DNA from 2 places in the Faecalibacterium sp. AF27-11BH genome. Region 2 is predicted to be linked to the other one. Evidence: predicted binding sites of a transcription regulator. Region 2 holds the regulator's gene; the other holds the start of a gene.
What was found. Region 2 encodes Rex, which represses fermentation and respiration genes when NADH is low (regulators of the CRP and FNR family bind a similar motif). Its sites were predicted from a motif close to ATTGTTAANNNNTTAACAAT; they were not measured.
Positions count from the first base shown of each region.

Region 1: DWY76_RS01745 (butyryl-CoA:acetate CoA-transferase) is a predicted target of Rex. The motif match lies at 1,899-1,918, and genes of this name have one in related genera.

Region 1 is NZ_QVGS01000001.1:380,309-383,754, forward strand. Features, by position in the region: gene DWY76_RS01740 (AI-2E family transporter) at 1-315, opposite strand, end outside; gene DWY76_RS01745 (butyryl-CoA:acetate CoA-transferase) at 364-1,710, opposite strand; gene coaD (pantetheine-phosphate adenylyltransferase) at 2,224-2,730, shown strand; gene DWY76_RS01755 (acetyl-CoA C-acetyltransferase) at 2,810-3,446, shown strand, end outside.
Region 2 is NZ_QVGS01000002.1:255,341-258,786, reverse strand. Features, by position in the region: gene DWY76_RS03835 (DNA translocase FtsK) at 1-53, opposite strand, end outside; gene DWY76_RS03830 (ATP-dependent Clp protease proteolytic subunit) at 156-836, opposite strand; gene DWY76_RS03825 (redox-sensing transcriptional repressor Rex) at 1,098-1,739, shown strand; gene DWY76_RS03820 (thymidine kinase) at 1,991-2,608, shown strand; gene DWY76_RS14165 (hypothetical protein) at 2,601-2,828, shown strand; gene DWY76_RS03815 (ABC transporter substrate-binding protein) at 3,209-3,446, shown strand, end outside.

The sequences.
Region 1 (3,446 bases), on a different contig from region 2:
GCACAAAGCGTAGATGAGGAGCAGGCCGAACAGGATGGTCAGCGTAACGGACAGCACATTGACCAGACCATGCATCTTTTCCGGGATGAACCGGCGCAGAAAGCTCTCGATGGTGTTGCATACAGGTTTGAGCAGGTAGGCGATGACGGCACCGTAGATGAATGGCATCAGAATGCCGGTCAGCGTGGAGATGGCATCACCAAAACCATCGAAGCGGTAGATCAGGAAAAAGAAGATGATGCTCAGGGAGATCGCTCCAAATCCTGCCAACATCCCGTAGAGATAGGGCTTGATGTGCGGCTTTTTGTCCATCATGATAGACTCCATTTCAGCCGCGGACAGCAGGAATCCCCGCGGCACTTATCAGATTTTGTTGCTCCTGCGCCAGATGTGCATTTTTTCGGCTTCCTTGATCAGGTCTTCACGGAAGTCGGGATGTGCTACGCTGATCAGAGCTTCAGCCTTTTCCCAGGTGGTCAGGCCCTTCAGGTTCACGCAGCCGTACTCGGTGCACAGGTAGTGGATGTTGGCACGGGTATCGGTGACGATGCTGCCGTTTTCCAGAGTGGGACGGATGCGGCTCTCCAGCTGGCCGGTCTTCTTATTAAAGAAGGTAGAGGACAGGCAGATAAAGCTCTTGCCGCCCTTGGAAAGGTATGCGCCCAGAACGAAGTCCAGCTGACCGCCGGCACCGGAGATGTGCTTGAGGCCTGCAGTCTCGGCGTTCACCTGACCGAACAGGTCGATGTCCACAGCGTTGTTGATGGAAATAAAGTTATCCAGTGCGGAGATGCTGCGGATATCGTTGGTGTAGTCCACGGGTGCAGACATGCACTCCGGATTATCGTTCAGGTAATCGTACATTTTCTGGGTGCCGGCACCGAAGGCGTAGACCTGACGGCCCTTGTCCAGCTGCTTGCATGCACCGGTGATCTTGCCGGCCTTGGCGATATCCACAAAGGCATCCACATACATTTCGGTGTGCACGCCCAGATCCTTCAAATCGCTCTGTGCGATCAGGCTGCCGATGGCATTGGGCATACCGCCGATGCCCAGCTGCAGGCAGGCACCGTTGGGGATCTGCGGAACGATCAGGTTGGCAACCTTCAGATCCACTTCGGTAGCAGCACCGGGAGCGGCCATCTGGCCGATGGGCGGGTTCTCGCCTTCCACGATGCCGGTGACCTGAGAAATGTGGATGCAGTTCTCCATGCCGCCAAGGCAGCGGGGCATGTTCTTGTTGACCTCAACGATGATCTTCTTGGCTTTTTCGCACACAGCACCCAGATGAGATGCACTGGGGCCGAAGTTGAAGTAGCCGTGCTCGTCCATGGGGGTCACCTGGAACACCGCCACATCCAGCGGATCCGGGCTTTCGCGGTAGTAGCGGGGCAGCTCGGAATAACGGATGGGGGAGTAGAAGGAGAAGCCCTGTGCAATGGCCTTGCGCTCAATGCCGCCCATATGCCAGCTGTTCCATGTCATGTGTGCAGCGGGATCGTCGATCTGGAAGATCGCGGGCACCCACATCAGGATGCCGCCGCGGAAGTTGACACCTTCCAGCTCAGGCAGACGCTTTGCAATCTCGGCATCCACCGCCACAGGGGTGTTCACAGCCCAGCCGTAATCCACCCAGTCACCGCTTTTGACCAGTGCGGCAGCCTGAGCGGCGGTCATTTTCTTCTGAGCATACAGTTCCGTAAAATCCATTATAAACCATCCTCTCCTATAATAACATAAAGGAATTGTAAATTTATCATTTACTCTTCCTGCACGGACAAATCTTTGCAGGATGTTTACCACCTGTTGGCAATTTGAACACAGCTCTGACACAGGCGGATGATATCCTGATAACCAGCAGAAGGCAGCTGTCGGACAGGGCAGCAGATCTGCACAACTTAGTTATAACATTAACAATGTGTAGAATCAATAGTTTATCGAGAAAATTTTGACCGACTGGCAATATGGACAAAATTCGCGGAGTTTTTGGACGATTGTTTGGTGCTGAAAAACCAAAATCTTTGCAAAAGGACTTGATAAAATTTTGACGATATGGTTTACTTATAGCGTAGCAAGCAGCTGCGATGCAGCATGACATTGATTGTTTAAATTTTAACGATAAAACGTACAGCTTGCACAAAAATCTTGCACCCAAGACTGGAAAGTGCTATCATGGCAGAACCAAAACGCGCTTTTCACAGCGCTCAAGGAGGACACCAGACGATGGCAACAGCAGTTTATCCCGGTTCGTTCGATCCGGTCACAAAAGGGCATCTCGATATCATCAAGCGCGCAGCAAAGATTAACGATCATCTGATCGTGGCGGTGCTCAACAACAGCGCAAAGAATCCGCTGTTCACCGTGGAGGAACGCGTGGAGCTTCTAAAGGAGTGCTGCAAAGGCATCCAGAATGTTTCGGTGGAGAGCTTCGACGGCCTGACCGTGGAGTTCGCCAAGAAACGGCACGCTTCGGTGATGGTGCGGGGCCTGCGGGCGGTGACGGATTTTGAAAACGAGATCCAGCTTGCGCAGACCAATCACGCACTGATGCCCGGCATCGAGACCATGTTTCTGGCAACGAGCATCAAGTGGAGCTACCTTTCTTCCACCATTGTAAAAGAGGCAGCTTACTACGGCAGCGACATCGGTAAGTTCGTCACACCCAATGTGGAAAAGGCGGTCAACGAAAAGTATGCGCTGATCCGGCAGAAAAAAGACCCCGAGACCTAATTTGTAAAAGCGCTTACGGGCGTTTTGATAAAAATGGCTTACGAAAAGTAACACATACACAATTCAGGAGGCTATTCACATGAAAAAGATCGTTATCGCATCTGCATGCCGTACCGCTATTGGCAAGTTCGGCGGCACTCTGGCAAACGTTCCCGCAGTTGAGCTGGGCTCCATCGTCATCAAGGAAGCTCTGAACCGTGCAAACGTCGCTCCCGAGCAGGTCGATCATGTCTACATGGGCTGCGTCATTCAGGCCGGTCTGGGCCAGAACGTCGCTCGTCAGGCTGCTCTGAAGGCTGGCCTGCCCATCGAGACCCCGGCTGTCACTGTCAACGTGGTGTGCGGCTCCGGTCTGAACTGCGTCAATATGGCTGCTCAGATGATCGAGGCTGGCGATGCTGATATCGTGGTCGCAGGCGGCATGGAGAACATGGACATGGCTCCCTTCGCACTGCAGAAGGCTCGTTACGGCTACCGCATGGGCGCTCCTATGGGCAAGAGCGAGATCGTGGATACCATGGTCAACGATGCTCTGTGGGATGCCTGCGGCTTCAACAAGCACATGGGCATGACCGCTGAGAACGTCTGCACCAACGAGACCTATCAGAAGAAGTACGGCTACAGCCCCATCACCCGTGAGATGCTGGACGAGTTCTCATACAACAGCCAGCTGAAGGCTGACAAGGCCATCAAGGACGGCGCTTTCAAGGACGAGA
Region 2 (3,446 bases):
TTTTTGCGCGATGCTGCGCGCCGTGTTGTCGTTTTACGTTTTTTTGTTGCCATGTTTCTTTGTTCCCCGCGTTTGTAGTAGACACACTATTTGATTTTATTATTGTACCACGCAGGGAAGAAAATGGCAAACCTATTGTTGTACAAAATCGGCCTTCATTTGCGTTCAATCTCTTTATACAGCCACGCCAGCGCATCCGAAAGTCCGCCCAGCTCGTCAATGAGCTTTTCCTTCACGGCCCGGCGTCCATCCAGCACGGTGCCCATGTCCATCACCAGCTCGCCGGTGTGGAGCATCAGGTCGGTGTAGCGTTTTTCGGTCATGCCGCTGTGGGCCGCTACGAAGCCGGTGATGCGCTGCTGCATCTGCTCAAAGCTGCGCATGGTCTGCGGCACCCCCAGAATGACGCCGGAATGCCGCACCGGGTGCACGGTCATGGTGGCTGTGGGCACGATGAAGCTGCGCCGGGCGCTGACGGCAAGCGGGATGCCGATGGAGTGCCCGCCGCCCAGCACAAGCGTTGCACTGGGCTTGGATACGCTGGCGATCAGCTCCGCCAGCGCAAGGCCCGCTTCCACATCCCCGCCTACCGTGTTCAGCAGCACCAGCAGGCCCTCGATGCGGGGGTCTTCCTGCGCGGCCACCAGCTGCGGGATGACATGCTCATACTTCGTGGTCTTCTGGCCCTGCGGCGCTTCCGAATGGCCTTCGATCTGGCCGATGACGGTCAGGCAGTGGATGACATGCTCCCCGCGGGCCAGCGTGACCGTGCCCAGATCCTCGATCTCTTCCTTTTCCAGCCGACGCGCGTCGGTCTGCTGCGTTTCATCATTCATGTGCTTTCCTCCTGCGTTTTTTGTCAGCATTCCCCAGCCTGTGCCGGGCTATGCAGACCCGCTGCAGCAAAAAAGCGGTAACATTTCATAAAAATTTTTTGAGAATGATTTGACATTCTCCATCGGTGCAGTATACTTTAAATAATTGACTGTAATATCTGCAATATGAACCCGTAAACGGATCGGGGTTTCTTTGTGCCGCATCTGTAAAGCAGGCAGCTGCGGCAAGTACTGCGATAGAGCGAAAGGAGAAAGTATTCTATGAACACTCCTGCAAGGGCTTCGCTTCCCGTTATCAAGCGTCTTCCCAAATATTACCGCTATCTGTGCTCTCTGCAGGCGGACGGCATCAACAGCATTTCTTCCCGCGAGCTGGCTGCTCAGATGGGCACCACCGCTTCGCAGGTACGGCAGGACTTCAACTGCATCGGCGATGTGAATGGCCGGCAGGGCATTGGCTACTCGGTGGAAAACCTGCTCTCCATTCTGGAAGGCCTGCTGTTCGGCAACGGTGACCGCCTGCCCACCATCCTGATCGGCTGCGGCCGTCTGGGCAAGGCAGTGAGCCGCTTTATCACCACCGATACCAACGGCTACCGCCTGATCGCCGCCTTTGATGTGGCACAGAGCGAGGTGGGCAAGGAGATCAGCGGCATCCAGATCCGCCATATCGACGAGCTGGAGTCTTTCTGTGCCGAGCATCACCCCAAGGTCGCAGTGCTCTGTGTGCCCCGCGACGGTGCGGAACAGGTCAGCGGCCGTCTGGTGGATCTGGGCATCGAGGGCTTCTGGAACTTCTCCCACTATGACCTCTCTGTGCCGTATCCCGATGTGGTGGTGGAGAACGTCCATCTGGGCGACAGCCTGATGAGCCTTGGCTACCGCCTGCGCAATCAGGACTGAACGTACCTATTATAAGTAATAAGAGAACCCTCTCAGTTAAAGCCTGAGATGCCGCTGAACCCTCTCAGTCTCGCATACGCTCGACAGCTCCCCCGAAAGGGGAGCTTTGTGAGTGGGGACGGGAAAGTTTCTGCTTCTCCGGCGCAGGGACAGCCTGCCCGGAAGATACAGAAAAGCTCCCCCATCGGGGGAGCTGGCAAAGCCGTCAGGCTTTGGCTGAGAGGGTTCGTTCTGTAAGGAGAGTTTTTCAAATGGCAAAACTGTATTTCCGTTACGGCGCGATGAACAGCGGCAAGAGCACCGCCCTGATGCAGGTAGCCCACAACTACGAAGAACAGGGGATGCGGGTGCTGATCCTCAAGCCACAGGTGGACACCAAGGGCGGCGGTGAGCTGGTGAGCCGTCTGGGCGTGCGCCGCAAGGCTGATCTGCTGATCCCGCCGGAGACGGACGTGTTCGAGGCCGTGCGCACGGCCAACGCTGACGGTGCGCCGCTGGCCTGCGTGCTGTGCGACGAGAGCCAGTTTTTCACTGCGCAGCAGGCAGAACAGCTGTTCATGGTAACGGTGGATTTGAACATTCCGGTGATCTGCTACGGCCTGCGGGCAGATTTTTCGCTTAAGGGCTTTCCCGGCTCTACCCGCCTGCTGGAGCTGGCCCACACCATCGAGGAGATGAAGACCATCTGCACCTGCGGCCGCAAGGCCATCTGCAACTGCCGCAGGGTGAACGGCAGATTCGTCTTTGAGGGCGAGCAGGTGGCCATCGATCTGGAAAACGATGTGCAGTACGTGAGCATGTGCCCCCAGTGCTATTTCAAGGCAAAGCGCGCGTTCTACGCCGAAAAAGCTGCTTCGCGGGTTGAATAAACTTGTATACAAGGCTGCTGTGTTCAACGACACGGCAGCCTTTCTTTTTTATTCCCGGCCCACAGGCGCAGTCCACACAACAGCGCAAAATATGTCGCTGTCGGTGCTTCTTCACCCCCCCAAAGGGCGAAAAAGCACCGATTTCCATGCCCGAAGACCGGTGCCGGATGCCCGCCGCAAACAATTGATATATCAGAGTGCACATTTTTTGCGCTATTGATATATCAGTTCAAAGACTCCCATCCGGGCTTTTTAAGCTGTTGTTCGTCCACAATGTATGCAACGTTTCCACGTTCTGAAACGGAATGTTTACAAAATTATTGCAAAATTCGACGTTCCTCCTATGATGCATCCCAGTTTTCTATGCAAAATAGCGAAGTATACATGTTGCACAGTTTTTCGAGCCAAGTTTATTCATTTCAGCGAAGGCGTCAATTCTTGCGCGAAAACAAGAGCAATATTTGTACGTTTTTTGTTTAGATATCTGCAATTTGCGTCTTTCTTTTTGGTTGTTGTTTTGTTATCATAATTGTATACAACGGGGTATGTGCAGAACCCCCGTTCGAGATGATGTTTTCTGTATTTAGGAGGAGAACAAAAATGAGCAAGGCAATTTCTCGTCGTGATTTTATGAAGGTCACCGGCGCTGTGGGCGCTGCCGGCCTTCTGGCTGCCTGCGGCGGCAACTCTGCTGCATCCAGCTCTGCTGCTTCCACCGCTTCTTCCGCTCCCGCTGCTTCTGCAGACGAGAGCCTGGCACTGTCTGACGGCCCTGTTTCCATGACCATCAGCTGGTGGGGCGGCGACAGCCGTCACGAGGCTTACCAGAACGCCATCA